DNA from 2 places in the Caballeronia sp. ATUFL_F1_KS4A genome. Region 2 is predicted to be linked to the other one. Evidence: riboswitches for the same ligand, from Rfam matches in the RefSeq annotation. Region 2 holds a riboswitch; the other holds the start of a gene.

Region 1 (7,313 bases), on a different contig from region 2:
GATCATGCTGCCGGCCGCGTTGGTCATCGCGTCGACGTCCATCAGATACTTTTTCGCGAAGTTGCCCGCGACGCCGTAAAGCGCCGACGCCGCCAGCGCCGCCGCCGCCGCGAGCATGCCTTGCACCGGCAGCGCGGCGGCTTGCCCGGCGTGCTCCGGCGCGATCTGGTTCCACACCAGCACGAGCACGCCCGCGAAGCCGATCGCCATGCCGATCGTGCGCGCGGTCGTCAGGCGATCCTTGAGCCACAGGAAAGCGACGAGCGCGCCGAACAGCGGCGTCGTCGCGTTGATGACGGACGTGGCCCCGGCCGAAAGCGTCAATTCGGCATACGCGAAGAGACAAAACGGCGCGGCCGAGTTGAGAATGCCGACGGCGAGCAACTGAAGCCAGCGTTTCTTCAGCGTCGCGGCGGTTTCAGCGAGCGGCCGCCGCGAAAGCAGCATCGCGATCAGGAACACGGCGCCGATGCCCACGCGCACGGCCATCAGCGGCGCGACGCCGAACTCGGCGACGCCCACGCGGATGAAGAGAAACGACGCGCCCCACAGGGCGGCGAGGACGATCAGTTGCAGCAGATTGGCGGGTGACATGGCGGGCGGACTTCGCAAGGCTCATCGAAAGTCCGCGCATGTTAGCACCGCGTTCGTCTCAGAAATGGTCCGCCGGACGAAAGCGCAAGAAGCGGGAGAAACAGGAGAAGCGCGAAAGCTCAATGCGGCGGGATCATCCACGTCAGCACGTTTTGCTGCAGCCACACGAGCACGCCGAGCAGGATCGTCAGCAAGATCGAATGCTTGAACGTGCGCGCGAACACGAGGCCTTCCTTGCCTTTGAGCTCGGTGGTCGCGACGCCGGTCGAGATGTTTTGCGGCGAGATCATCTTGCCCATCACGCCGCCCGACGAATTGGTCGCCGCCATCAGCACCGGATTGAGGTTGAGCTGGTTCGCCGCGACGACCTGCAGATTGCCGAAGAGCGCGTTGCCCGACGTGTCGCTGCCGGAGAGGAACACCGCGACCCACCCGAGGAACGCGGACACGAGCGGGAAGAACGGCCCGACCGACGCCACGCCCAGACCGAGCGTGTAGTTCATGCCCGAGTAGTTCATCAGATACGCGAGGCCGACGATCGTCGCGACCGTCAGAATGGCGATGCGCGTCTGCACCCACGTATCGCCGATCGCCGCGACGTATTCGCGCGCGGGCAGCTTCACCATCAACGCGGTGATGATCGACGCGACCAGGATCGCCGTGCCCGTCGCGAGTGGCTGGAAGTCCCAGATCGCGCCGTAAGGCTGCTTGTAGAGCGTGATGTAGACCGCCTTGTCGAGGCCCGGCCACGCGATTTTCACGTCGCCGATCATGAAGATCTTGAGCACCGTCCACACGATCACGACCACCGAGACCACGATCCACGGCACCCAGCCCTGGCCGCCCGGAATCGCCGAACGCGTCGCGCCGGCGCGCTCGACGTTCACCGCGAAGCGCTCGTCCGCGACGGGCTTCCACACGCGCAGGAACGCGATCGTCACGATCAGCGAGACGAGCGACGAAAGCACGTCGGTGAGCGCATAGCTGATGTAGTTCGACGTCACGAACTGCGTCAATGCGAACACGCCGCCCGAGACGAGCAGCACGGGCCAGATACGCATCATGTTGCGAAAGCCCGCGTAGATACCGATCACATAGAAGGGCAGAAAGAGCGCGAAGAACGGCAACTGGCGACCGACCATTTTGGCGAGCGCATCGGTGGGCAGGTGCGTCACTGCGCCGAGCACGGTGATCGGCACGCCGAGCGCGCCGAACGCGACCGGCGCCGTGTTGAAGATCAACGTGAAGGTCAGCGCTTCGAGCGTCGGGAAGCCGAGCAGGATCAAGAGCGAACTCGTGATTGCGATCGGCGTGCCGAAGCCCGAAATCCCTTCGAGCAGCGCGCCGAACGAGAAGCCGATCACGACGAGCACGATGCGCCGGTCGTTCGGCAGGTTATCGACCATCCACACGCGAAACGCTTCGAAGCGCCCCGAGCGTTGCGCGACGTTGTAGAGCAGGATCGCGGCGAAGACGATCCACATGACCGGCCACAGCGCGAACACGGCGCCGGCCGCGACCGAATCGAGCGCGAGCCCGACCGGAAAATGCCAGCCCGCGATGGCGATGACGAGCGCAAGGACCAGCCCCGCGAGCGACGCCTGCCACGCGGGACGGCGCGCCCAGCCGAGCAGCACGAGCACGAGGATGATCGGCAGCGCGGCGACGATGAAGGATGCGAACAGGGAATTGGCGATCGGGGTGAGTAGCTGGTGGAACATCGGGTCTCCTTCGTTCTGTCATGAACCGAAGCGGCGCCAACGCGAAGCCGCGATGCGCGTGGAGTTCGATGTCCGGCCGCCGGCTTAAGCAACCGCATAACGCGCACACTAAGAATAGGGCGCGAAGGGCATGCGTCAAGGCGTGAATGCCCGTCCATTCCGGCCACGGCGTGGCGCGCAGAGGTGAATGGACGTGAAGGGACGCGCCGCTTGCGGGCGCGTCATCGATGCGGACGGAGAAGCACGGACGAGCGCGATCAGCCCTCGGCGACGGCGCTCGGCGCGCTCTCGTCGCGACCGGCCGATGGCGTCTGGCGGAAGACCCACACGGTCAGAAGGCCGAGCGAGGCGAAAATCCACAGCAGGAAAAACACGAAGGCCATCATGTCCGATCCCCCGATACGGAAAAGTGCGCGGAACAACGGTTATCGCCGTTGCGACTCGATGCAGGGAAGCTATGTAGCCAAAACCGTGCCAATCATCTGGCGAATAGTGGCGAAGCCTTGTCGGATAAGGAAAGTGCGCCGGCGCACGATGAAGCGCGTCGTGCGCGCGAGCCCGTGTCGAAAGGAAAATGTTGCAGCAGTGTTACGCGGCAAGGCGACAAACGGCTTTTTGTCTCACCTGGCGTATCGCGGCGCGGCGATCAGTGTCCGCGGCCGCCGCCTCCGCCGCCATGCCAACTGCCGCCGCCGCCGTGCCAGCCGCCGCCCCCATGCCACCCGCCGCCGCCGTGCCATCCGCCACCGTGGTAGCCGCCGCGATAGCCATGTCCCCAGCAGCATCCGCTGCCGCCCCAGTAGCCGAAGCTGAACGAAACCGCCGGATAACCGTAGCCGTAGCCGTAGTACGCCGGATAGCCGTAGTACGGGTAAGCCGCATACGGCGGGTAATACGGATAGGGATACGTCCGGTAGTAGTCGGAGTACGACGAGCCGACGGCGTATTCGTACTGTGGCGGCAAGGTCGCGGATGACGTCGGCGTGGCCGCCGTGCCGGACGCGGGCAACGCGAATTCCCGCTGCGTGTAGGTCGCGCCGACGACAGGCGCGGGCGGATAAGCTGGATAAGCCGGATAACCGTAAGGGTAATAACATCCGCCGAGAAGAAGCCCGGCGGCGAGCGCTGCGGCGGCCGTCCCGGGTCCGGACATGCTGCGGGCGGAAATCATGGCACTGCTCCTTGCGTTACGGCTTGCGGGACGTGGGATCGAATGAAATTGGCCCCTTAAGAAGCAGCTTAGTCGAACGACAACCGGGAGGCGCGCCGCGTGATGTGAAAAAGCATTGCGGCGCGCGTTTATGTAACAGAAATGAAACAGCGGGTCGTTGATGGCGGCGAAACGCGTCCGTTGCGTCGTTCAGACGATGTTCGCGCTACTTCCCGACCTGATTGCCGATAATCCCGCCGACCGCCGCGCCGCCGAGCGTCGAAAGCGCGCTGCCGCCGATCACCGCGCCGCCCGCCGCACCGACGCCGGCGCCGATAGCCGTATCCCGTTGACGCGTGGTCATGTCGCCGCAAGCGGTCAGTCCTCCCAGAAACCCAACGATCATTGCAGCGGCGCCGATCTGTTTGATGATTTTCATGTCGACTCTCCAATTCGAAGATGAGATGAATCGGCTGCGGCTCGGCCGCATTTGCGCCGGTTCACGCACTCAACCAGCAGAAAAGATGCCCGAATCGTCGGATGAACCGCTCATTCAGGCCCGACAAGGCTTTGCGCCCGGCGCACACATAAAAAACGGCCTGCCGCACGCGCTGTGCGACAGGCCGTTGTCAGCGAGTCAGAAGCTTCAGGTCGGCTGATAGATTTCCGAGCCCTTTTTCACGAACTCGATCGCCTTCGTCTCCATGCCCTTGGCGAGCGCCTCGCTTTCGCTGACACCTTGCTTCGCCGCGAAATCGCGCACGTCCTGCGTGATCTTCATCGAGCAGAAGTGCGGGCCGCACATCGAGCAGAAATGCGCGACCTTCGCGGAATCCTTCGGCAGCGTTTCGTCGTGGAATTCGCGCGCCTTGTCCGGATCGAGACCGAGATTGAACTGGTCTTCCCAGCGGAATTCGAAGCGTGCCTTCGACAGCGCGTTGTCCCGCACCTGCGCGCCCGGATGACCCTTCGCGAGATCGGCCGCGTGCGCCGCGAGCTTGTACGTGATGATGCCTTCCTTCACGTCGTCCTTGTTCGGCAGCCCCAGGTGTTCCTTGGGCGTGACGTAGCAGAGCATCGCGGTGCCGAACCAGCCGATCATCGCAGCGCCGATGCCCGACGTGATGTGGTCGTAACCCGGCGCGATGTCGGTCGTCAGCGGCCCGAGCGTGTAGAAGGGCGCTTCGTCGCACCATTCCAGTTGCAGGTCCATGTTTTCCTTGATGAGCTGCATCGGAACGTGGCCGGGGCCTTCGATCATCACCTGCACGTCGTGCTTCCACGCGATCTGCGTCAGTTCGCCGAGCGTCTTCAGTTCGCCGAGCTGGGCTTCGTCATTGGCGTCGTAGATCGAGCCGGGGCGCAGGCCGTCGCCGAGGGAGAACGAGACATCGTATTGCTTCATGATTTCGCAGATGTCTTCGAAGTGCTCGTAAATGAAGCTTTCCTTGTGATGCGCGAGGCACCACTTCGCCATGATCGAGCCGCCGCGCGACACGATGCCCGTCATGCGGTTCGCGGTCAGCGGCACGTATTGCAGGCGCACGCCGGCGTGAATCGTGAAGTAATCGACGCCTTGCTCCGCCTGCTCGATGAGCGTGTCGCGGAAGATTTCCCACGTCAGGTCTTCGGCCTTGCCGTTCACCTTTTCGAGCGCCTGATAGATCGGCACCGTGCCGATCGGCACCGGCGAATTGCGGATGATCCACTCGCGCGTTTCGTGGATGTGCTTGCCGGTCGACAGATCCATGACCGTGTCGCCGCCCCAGCGAATCGCCCACGTCATCTTGTCGACTTCCTCGCCGATCGACGACGTGACCGCCGAATTGCCGATGTTCGCGTTGATCTTCACGAGGAAGTTGCGGCCGATGATCATCGGCTCGCTTTCCGGGTGATTGATGTTCGCGGGGATGATCGCGCGGCCGCGCGCCACTTCCTCGCGCACGAATTCAGGCGTGATTTCCTTCGCCGCGTCCTTGCCGAACGCCGCCGCGCCGAAGGCTTGTCCGGCGTGCTGGCGGCCCATCATCTTCGCGAGCTTTTCGCCGTTGGGGCCGCTCGTGCGCAGGCTTTCGAGATACTCCGCGCGACGCTGGTTCTCGCGAATCGCGATGTACTCCATCTCCGGCGTGATGATGCCTTGCCGCGCGTAGTGCATCTGCGAGACGTTCTTGCCGGCGAGCGCGCGGCGCGGATGACGGTGCAAACCCGGAAAGCGCAGTTCGGCCGTTTTCGGATCGGCGGCGCGCTCGCGGCCGAACTCGCTCGACAGGCCGCTCAGTTCCTCGGTGTCGCCGCGCTTTTCGATCCACGCGCCGCGCAGCGCGGGCAGACCGCTGCGAATGTCGATCTGCGCGTCGGGATCGGTATACGGGCCCGACGTGTCGTACACGTAGACGGGCGGATTCTTCTCGCCGCCGAAGCCGTCGGGCGTGTCGGATTGCGTGATCTCGCGCATCGGCACGCGGATGTCGGGCGTCGAACCTTCGACATAGACCTTGCGCGAGTTCGGCAGCGGCGCGATGGCGGCGGCATCGACGACGGCGTTTTCCGAGAGGAACTTCGGGTTGGCATTCATGTGCTTGATCTCCTAAGGGACGTTTTTTTTCAGCACGAGCGATGTCGTAGCTCGTGGTGACTCAGGAGCTAAACAGGGAGGAACGAGATGGAAAGGTACGGGTTCGGTTGAAGTGGCGTGGACTGCGGCCTATGGAACCCGAACGCTTCCCTGCGCTGGCATTATCCAGATCAGGTTCAAAGGGTATTTCTCACCCACGCCACACGAAGCGCTTCGTCGATGAAACCGCACGAAACCGCGATGTGCAACGCAGGACCCCCGCGTTAGCAGCCGACACGTTACACCGCGGCGTGGCGTCTTGGCAACCATCCCGAAAATGAGCCGATGGATGCGAGCGCTTACTGCATAATGTCGGGCGCCGCGGATTTCCGGGTTTTCCCGAAGGTCGCGCGGTCCTTCCTCGCGCCATTCCCCTTTGCTTTACGCCATGTCGTTCTGTCTGGTTTTGCCCGTTTTTCTCCGGCGCGCAGCCGTCGCCGCGGAGTGATGCATGTCCGCACTGCCTCCGCCGCGCCTGCCGTTCAGCTTCCCTGACCGTTTTCCGTTTCGCGCGCCGCGCTCTTTCAAGGGGCAGGTCGCGCTTGCACTGACGGTCGTCTATCTCGTTTGGGGATCGACGTATCTCGGCATCCATCTCGCGCTCGAATCTTTTCCGCCGTTGATGCTCGGCGGGCTGCGCAATCTGTTCGCGGGCATCGGGCTATTCTTGATCGCGGTGCATCGCAAGTCGGTGTGGCCCAGCGCGCGGGAAGTGCGCAACGCGGCGATCGTCGGCACGTTGCTGGAAGGTCTGTCGAGCGGGATGATGGCTTACGGCATGCGGACCGTGGGGACCGGCACGGCCGCCGTGATGGTCGCGACGGTGCCGCTTTTCGCGACGATCTTCACCGCGCTCAGCGGACGCGGCGTCGCGAAAGGCGAGTGGTTCGCGGTGGCGCTGGGTCTGCTCGGGATCGTGCTGCTGAATCACGGCGATCCCTCGCCGAGTTCGACGGTCGGCACGCTGGCGATTCTGTGCGCCGCGATCTTCTGGGCGGGCGGCGCGCATCTGGCGACGCGCCTGCCGCAGCCTTCCGATCTGCTGATGTCGACGGCGCTGCAGATCGGTTTGGGCGGATTGATCGCGACGGCGATCGCGTTCGCATCGGGCGAGCGGTTGGCGAGCGTCGGCGTCGGCGCGGGGTTCTCGTTTTTGTATCTCGTTGTGATCGGTTCGATGGCCGCTTATGTCGCGTATAACTTTCTGATCCGCAATACGAGCACGATCGTC
Region 2 (7,313 bases):
TCTTCACCGCCGGCGATATGCGTCGCGGGCAGTCGCTGGTCGTCTGGGCGATTCGCGAAGGACGTCAGTGCGCACGATCGGTGGATGCGTATCTGATGGGATCGAGCGAGTTGCCGCGGTAAGCGTCGCTCGACGCTTCATGCAAAAAGGCCACGCAATCGCGTGGCCTTTTGCTTTTGAGCGCGGACGGGTCAAACCTCCGCCATCGCCCTCTCGATCTCGATCTTGTAATCATGGAACATCGCGACCGACTCGCGATGCGCCACGCTCACAATCGCCGCCTTCGGAAGCCGCTCGACCAGCATGTTGTAGATATGCAGCTCGTTCTCGGCGTCGAGCGCGCTCGTGGCTTCGTCGAGGAACACGAAGTCCGGCTTGTGCAACAGCACGCGCGCGGCAGCAAGCCGTTGCTGCTCGCCCGGCGACAGACTCCGCGCCCAATGCGCGCTTTCCTCCAGCCGATCCGCATACGCCTCGAGATTGCACAGACGCAGCGCGTCGCGCGACTCTTCATCACTGAACGTTCCGCCCGCCGACGGATACGAAAGCGCCGCGCGCAACGTGCCGATCGGCAGATAACTCATCTGCGGGACGAACATCATCTTCGCGTCGACGGGCGCGTCGATCGTGCCGTCGCCGAACGGCCAAAGACCCGCGAGCGCGCGCATCAACGTGCTCTTGCCCGAGCCCGATGGACCGACGACCAGCCAGCGCGAACCCGGCTCGATCGACACGTTCGCCACGCGCGAAAGCGGCGTGCCGTTGGGCAGCGCGAGCATGAGCCCGTTGGTCGTGAGCGACGGCGTGCTCGTGTAGTGCAGGTTGATGCCGCCGCGCTCCGTCGCCGGCGACGTTTCTTCGCGGATATGCGTCGAGCGCATTACGCGCTTGAATTCGCGCAGACGATTCACGGTCGCGCGCCATTCGACCAACGTCGAATAACTGTTGATGAACCACGAAAACGAATCGCTGACCGTGCCGAACGCCGATGAAATCTGCATCAGCACGCCGAACGAAAACGCGCCCGCGAAGTAGCGCGGCGCGGCGACCATGATCGGGAAAATGATCGCGATCTGCCCGTAGAACGACAGCACGAAGGTCATGCGCTTCGTGTACTTCATGATCATCCACCAGTTGTCGCGAATGCGCTGGAAGATGGTCTTTGCGTTCGCCGTTTCGGTCGCGATGCCGTCATAAAACGCAATCTGTTCGGCGTTCTCGCGCACGCGGATCAGGCCGAAACGGAAATCGGCCTCGACCTTCTGCTGCTGATAGTTGATCGACACGAGCGGATGCCCGACCTTCTGGATGATCAGCGAGCCGAGAATCGCGTAGAGCGCGGCGGCCCAGACCATGTAGCCCGGAATCGTGATCGGCGTGCCGCCGAGCGAGAAGGTCAGCGCGCCCGCGATGGTCCAGAGAATCGTGATGAAAGTGACGAGCGTGACGAGCGTCGAAAGCAGATCGAGCGAGAGCGAAAGCGTGGTGGTGGCGAAGGATTGCAGGTCGTCGGAAATACGCTGGTCGGGGTTGTCGGCGAGGCGGTCGCGCTCGATGCGGTAGAACGCCTTGTCACCGAGCCATTGTTCCAGAAAGCGGTTGGTGAGCCATTGACGCCAGCGAAACGCGAGCATCTGCCGCAGATATCGACCGTACACCGCGAGCAGGATGTACGCGAACGCGAGGCCCGTGAAGATCAGCAGCAGATGCGGAAAGTCCTTGACGTTCTTGTTCTGCAGCGCGTTGTAGAAGTCGGCGTTCCAGCTGTTGAGCCGGACGTTGATCCACACAACGGTCATGTTGATCGCGATGATCGCGACGAGAAGGCCCCACGCGAAGCCGCGCTCCTCCGACACCCAGTAGGGCTTGATGAGGCTCCACGCCGAGACTTCGTCGGCCTTCTGCTGCGTGCTTTCGGTATGGGTGTTGGTCATGAGCTTCCTGCTGATGCGCCTCGTGGCGCCCGATTGTTACGTCCGCGGCCGGGCCGCGCGCGGCGTTTTCCGGCTCCGCAGATTGTTCCGGGGTTCGCTTAACGCTCACTTAATTTCGGGCGATCGTCCTGCGAACCATGTTCGCGGCATTGTGCCAGAGTGCCGCCGCGCACGATAAAAGGCGGGGAATCCCGGTTTGCAGCGCCTTCGCCTTTCATGTTTTAATGACCCTCGACGAAACAGGGGTGCTTCGCGTGCATCGGCGGCCGGAACGGTCGGCAGCGCGGCGAGGCTGAGAGAGACCCTTTGCACCCGATCCGGGTAATACCGGCGAGGGAAGTTTCCGGAGACCGCGCGAGCCTCGCGCCATTCCTCCAGTCTCTTCCAGTCCTTTCTTCGCGCCCGGCGCGCTTCATGCGCTGCCGAGCCGGTCTCTCCCGCTGATTTCGTCCTCGTGATGTGGCGCCGCGCCAGCACGATCGGGATCGCGTCTTTCGTCTCCATCGTGCAGCGCAGCGTTACGCGTATGGAGACATCGAATTGATGAACAGAATCGATCAGGGCGCCGCGCGCCGGCCGGATTTCGCCGTCGTCGGCGGCGGGCTCGTCGGACGGCTCGTCGCCTGGCAACTCGCGGGCGCGGGCCACGACGTCGCGCTTTACGAACGCGGCGACGCCGCCGGCACGCAGTCGGCCGCGTGGGTCGCCGCCGCCATGCTCGCGCCGCTCGCGGAAGCGGCGAGCGCGGAGCCGCTCGTCGTCGGGCTGGGGGCGGCATCGCTCGAACGCTGGCCTGAACTCATCGTGCAATTGCCCGAGCCGGTTTTCTTTCAGCGCAACGGCACGCTCGTCGTCTGGCACGGCGCGGATCGCGCCGAAGCGCCGCTCTTCGAACGCCGTCTCAAGGCCAATTCGCCCGCCGATCTGCTCGACGGCGGCTTCGTCAAGCTCGCGGGCGCGCAAGTCGCGCAAGCCGAACCGGCGCTCGGAACGCGCTTCGCGCAGGGCTGGCTGCTGCCGAACGAAGGCCAACTCGACAACCGTCAGGCGCTTGGCGCGCTCGCCGCCGGACTTGCCGCGCGCGGCGTGCGTACGCACTGGAACACCGCCGTCGATGCGATGCCCGACGCGCGCTGGATCATCGATTGCCGCGGCCTCGGCGGCAAGCCCGCGTGGCCCGCGCTGCGCGGCGTTCGCGGCGAAGTCGCGCGCGTGCACGCGCCGGGCATCGGGCTGACGCGGCCGGTGCGGCTCTTGCATCCGCGCTATCCGCTCTACATCGCGCCGAAGGAGAACGATCTCTACGTGATCGGCGCGACGGAAGTCGAGGGCGAGGACATGTCGCCCGTGAGCGTACGTTCGGCGCTCGAGCTGCTGAGCGCCGCGTTCGCGGTGCATCCGGGTTTCGGCGAGGCGCGCATCCTCGAACTGAACTCGCATTGCCGGCCGACCTTGCCGGATCACCGGCCGGCGATCGTCTGGGACGGGGCGCGGACCTTGCGCGTGAACGGCTTGTACCGGCACGGCTTCATGATCGCGCCCGAAGTCGCGGATGCCGCGTGCCGTCTCGCCGACGCGCTCGCTTCCGGCGATATCGCCGATGCCGAGGCCTTCTCCGATTTCCGCAGCGCCGCGCGCTGGCCCGAACTGCTGCACGGCGAGTTCGCGGTTGCGCCAGCGCTCTAGTCATCAGGAAACAACCATGAACATCCACATCAATCAGCGCGTCTTCGATTTGCCCGACGCCACCACCGTCACCGACGCGCTCGCCGCGTTCGGCGCGAAACCGCCGTTCGCGGTCGCGCTGAACGGCCAGTTCGTCGCGCGCGGCGAACACGCCACGAAAACGCTCGCCGCCGGCGACAAGCTCGACGTCGTGTCGCCCGTCGCGGGCGGCTGAACTCCGAACCGAAGGATCGAACCATGACCATTTCCACCGCCGACGTCCTCACGCTCTACGGCGAGACGTTTCCGAGCCGCGTGCTGCTCGGCACGTCGCGTTATCCGTCGCTGCAATCGCTTTCCGACTCCATCGACGCCGCTCGGCCGGGCATGGTCACGGTCGCGCTGCGCCGTCAGTCGGAGACCGGGGAAGCCGGCTTCTTCGATGTGCTCAAGCGCCACGGCGTCGCGCTTTTGCCGAACACGGCGGGCTGCCAGAGCGTCGACGAGGTGCTCACGACCGCGCACATGGCGCGCGAGGTGTTCGAGACGCCGTGGATCAAACTGGAATTGATCGGCGACGACTACACGCTGCAGCCCGATCCGATCGGCCTCGTCGAAGCGGCGGCCAAGCTGATCCGCGATGGCTTCAAGGTGCTGCCTTACTGCACGGAAGATCTCGTCATCGGCCGGCGTCTGCTCGATGCCGGCTGCGAAGCGCTGATGCCGTGGGGCGCGCCCATCGGGACGGGCAAGGGCGTGACGAATCCATACGGGCTGCGCACCTTGCGCGAGCGTCTGCCGGATGTGCCGCTGATCGTCGATGCCGGTCTCGGCGTGCCGTCGCATGCGTGTCAGGTGATGGAATGGGGCTTCGATGGCGTGCTGCTCAACACGGCCGTCTCGCAGGCAACCTTCCCGCCGCAGATGGCGCGCGCGTTCGCGCTCGGCGTCGAAGCGGGGCGCACCGCGTTCCTCGCGGGCCCCATGGCCGAGCGCGACAGCGCGCAGGCGAGCACGCCGGTCGTCGGCATGCCGTTCTGGCATCAGGACGGAGGCGCGGCATGAGCTTGTTGAATCGTGAAGTGTTCTGGCCGCCGGCGGACGAGCTGACTGAAGTCGCCGAGCGGATTCGCGCGCGTCTGGGCGAATGGCCGGCGGCGGAAACGCGCTGGCGCATCTGCCTGACCGCGCCGGAATCGCCGCAGGCGAGCGACATCATCGTGTTCAACGAGCCGCACGATGTGGCCGCGAACGGCGCCGCGGCAATCCTCGAAGCGCATGGCGATCGCGTCACGCTGCGTCGTGGCGACGAGCGTTTCGCGCTCGAAGGCGAATGGTCGGATGATTGGCTGTCCGCGCTCGCCGCTTTCCTCGACTGCAATTTCGAGCCGCACGACGCGCTGACGCTCGCGCTCGCCTGGCGCGCGGGCGATGAGAACAAGGACGACGCGTGGCCCGTCGATTTCGCGACGTTTCCGCGCGTCGCCGATCTGCCCGCCGCGCCCGAAGGCGGATTCCCGGCGTGCCCCGATCGGCTCGGCCTGTATCCGGTGCTGCCGAGCGCCGACTGGGTCGAGCGCGTGCTCGATCTCGGCGTCCGCACGACGCAACTGCGCCGCAAAACCGCCGACGCCGCCGACTTGCAGCGCGAAATCTCGCGCTCGGTCGAGGCGGGACGTCGGCATGACGCGCAGGTTTTCATCAACGATCATTGGCGCGAGGCGATTGCGGCGGGCGCGTACGGCGTGCACCTCGGACAGGAAGACGTGCAGACGGCCGACCTGAACGCCATCGCGAAAGCCGGCGTGCGGCTCGGTCTGTCGACGCACGGCTATTACGAGATGTTGCGCGCGCTGCACTTCAAGCCGAGCTACCTTGCGCTCGGCGCCGTCTTCCCGACCACGACGAAAGTCATGCCGACCAAGCCGCAAGGGTTGGCGCGCCTGTCGCGCTACGTGCAACTGCTGTCGGGGCGGGTGCCGCTTGTCGCCATTGGTGGAATCGACGCCAAGGCGATGCCGGGCGTGCTGGAAACCGGCGTGCTCAGCGCGGCGGTCGTGCGCGCGGTCACCGAGGCGCCGGACACAGCCGCGGCGGTTTTGTCACTGCAAAAAATGTTCGCAGGTCAACGGTGAAAAGTCCCAAAAGCAAGGGGATACACGCCTAGGCAAAGCACCGATTGCGCGCAGGCCCTATAATTCGGCCTCTTGCGCCAACGGAATCTCTTACCCAGTGCCTGCTTTCTCCGAGACTCTGCTAGAGCTACGCGACGTCGACTTCGGCTACGGCGACCGGCTCGTCCTGTCGAACCTGAACATGCGATTCACGCGTGGGCAGGTGGTCGCGGTCATGGGCGGCTCAGGCTGCGGCAAAACCACGACCTTGCGTCTGGTCGGCGGTCTCGTGAAGGCGAGTCGCGGCAAAGTCATGTTCGACGGACAGGACGTCGGCGCCCAGACGCGCGACGGTCTGTACGCGCTGCGCCGGAAGATGGGCATGCTGTTCCAGTTCGGCGCGTTGTTCACCGACCAGACGGTGTTCGAGAACGTCGCGTTCCCGCTGCGCGAACACACGGACCTTCCGGAAGCGCTGATCCGCGATCTCGTGCTGATGAAGCTGAACGCGGTCGGCCTGCGCGGCGCGCGCGATCTCACGCCGTCGGAGATTTCGGGCGGCATGGCGCGCCGCGTGGCGCTCGCCCGCGCAATCGCGCTCGATCCCCAGTTGATGATGTACGACGAGCCGTTCGCCGGCCTCGATCCCATTTCGCTCGGCATCACGGCGCAGCTCATCCGCACGATCAACGACGCGCTCGGCGCAACGTCCATTCTCGTTACGCACGACGTACCGGAATCCTTCGCGATCGCGGACTACGTGTATTTCATCGCGAACGGCGGCATTCACGCCGAAGGCACGCCGGCGCAACTGCGCGCATCGCAGGATCCGACCGTGCGCCAGTTCATCGACGGCACGCCCGACGGCCCATTCAAGTTCCACTATGCGAGCACGCCGCTCGCCGCAGATTTCGGCATCGGAGGGCAGGCATGATCAGCGCGCTCGGACGCTGGGTGCTCGACGGTTTCGGCACCGCAGGCTACGCAACGCGCATGTTCCTGCGCCTCGTGGTCGAATTTTTTCCGCTGTTGCGCCGCCCGCGCCTCGTCACGAAACAGATCCACTTCGTCGGCAATTATTCGCTCGTCATCATCGCGGTGTCGGGTTTGTTCGTCGGCTTCGTGCTCGGCTTGCAGGGCTATTACACGCTGAGCCGCTACGGTTCGGAACAGGCGCTCGGGCTTCTGGTGGCGCTTTCGCTCGTGCGCGAGCTCGGGCCGGTCGTCACGGCGCTACTGTTCGCGGGGCGCGCGGGCACGTCGCTGACCGCCGAAATCGGCTTGATGAAAGCCGGCGAGCAACTCACCGCAATGGAAATGATGGCGGTCGATCCGCTCAAGGTGGTCGTCGCGCCGCGCATGTGGGCGGGCATCGTCGCCATGCCGGTGCTGGCGGCCATTTTCAGCGCGGTCGGCATCATCGGCGGCTACGTCGTCGGCGTGATGCTGATCGGCGTCGATCCGGGCGCGTTCTGGTCGCAGATGCAAGGCGGCGTGGACGTGTGGCGCGATGTCGGGAACGGCGTCATCAAGAGCATCGTGTTCGGCTTCGCGGTGACGTTCATCGCGTTGTTCCAGGGCTACGAAGCACGGCCAACGC

The links. Region 2 has a riboswitch for thiamine pyrophosphate ahead of NCS03_RS12635 (FAD-dependent oxidoreductase). Riboswitches for the same ligand answer to the same signal wherever they lie in the genome.
Region 1: another riboswitch for thiamine pyrophosphate. It lies ahead of thiC (phosphomethylpyrimidine synthase ThiC); the one in region 2 lies ahead of NCS03_RS12635 (FAD-dependent oxidoreductase).

Annotation. Positions count from the first base shown of each region.
Region 1 covers NZ_JALQEB010000002.1:464,453-471,765, forward strand. Annotated here, with positions in the region: gene NCS03_RS05265 (DMT family transporter) at 1-594, opposite strand, end outside; gene NCS03_RS05270 (L-lactate permease) at 714-2,315, opposite strand; gene NCS03_RS31140 (hypothetical protein) at 2,573-2,701, opposite strand; gene NCS03_RS05275 (hypothetical protein) at 2,962-3,486, opposite strand; gene NCS03_RS05280 (YMGG-like glycine zipper-containing protein) at 3,692-3,871, opposite strand; gene thiC (phosphomethylpyrimidine synthase ThiC) at 4,112-6,043, opposite strand; TPP riboswitch at 6,173-6,313, opposite strand; gene NCS03_RS05290 (EamA family transporter) at 6,534-7,313, shown strand, end outside.
Region 2 covers NZ_JALQEB010000015.1:23,236-30,548, reverse strand. Annotated here, with positions in the region: gene NCS03_RS12645 (glutamate synthase subunit beta) at 1-122, shown strand, start outside; gene NCS03_RS12640 (ABC transporter ATP-binding protein/permease) at 192-1,934, opposite strand; TPP riboswitch at 2,166-2,290, shown strand; gene NCS03_RS12635 (FAD-dependent oxidoreductase) at 2,478-3,620, shown strand; gene thiS (sulfur carrier protein ThiS) at 3,637-3,834, shown strand; gene NCS03_RS12625 (thiazole synthase) at 3,858-4,664, shown strand; gene thiE (thiamine phosphate synthase) at 4,661-5,734, shown strand; gene NCS03_RS12615 (ABC transporter ATP-binding protein) at 5,832-6,647, shown strand; gene mlaE (lipid asymmetry maintenance ABC transporter permease subunit MlaE) at 6,644-7,313, shown strand, end outside.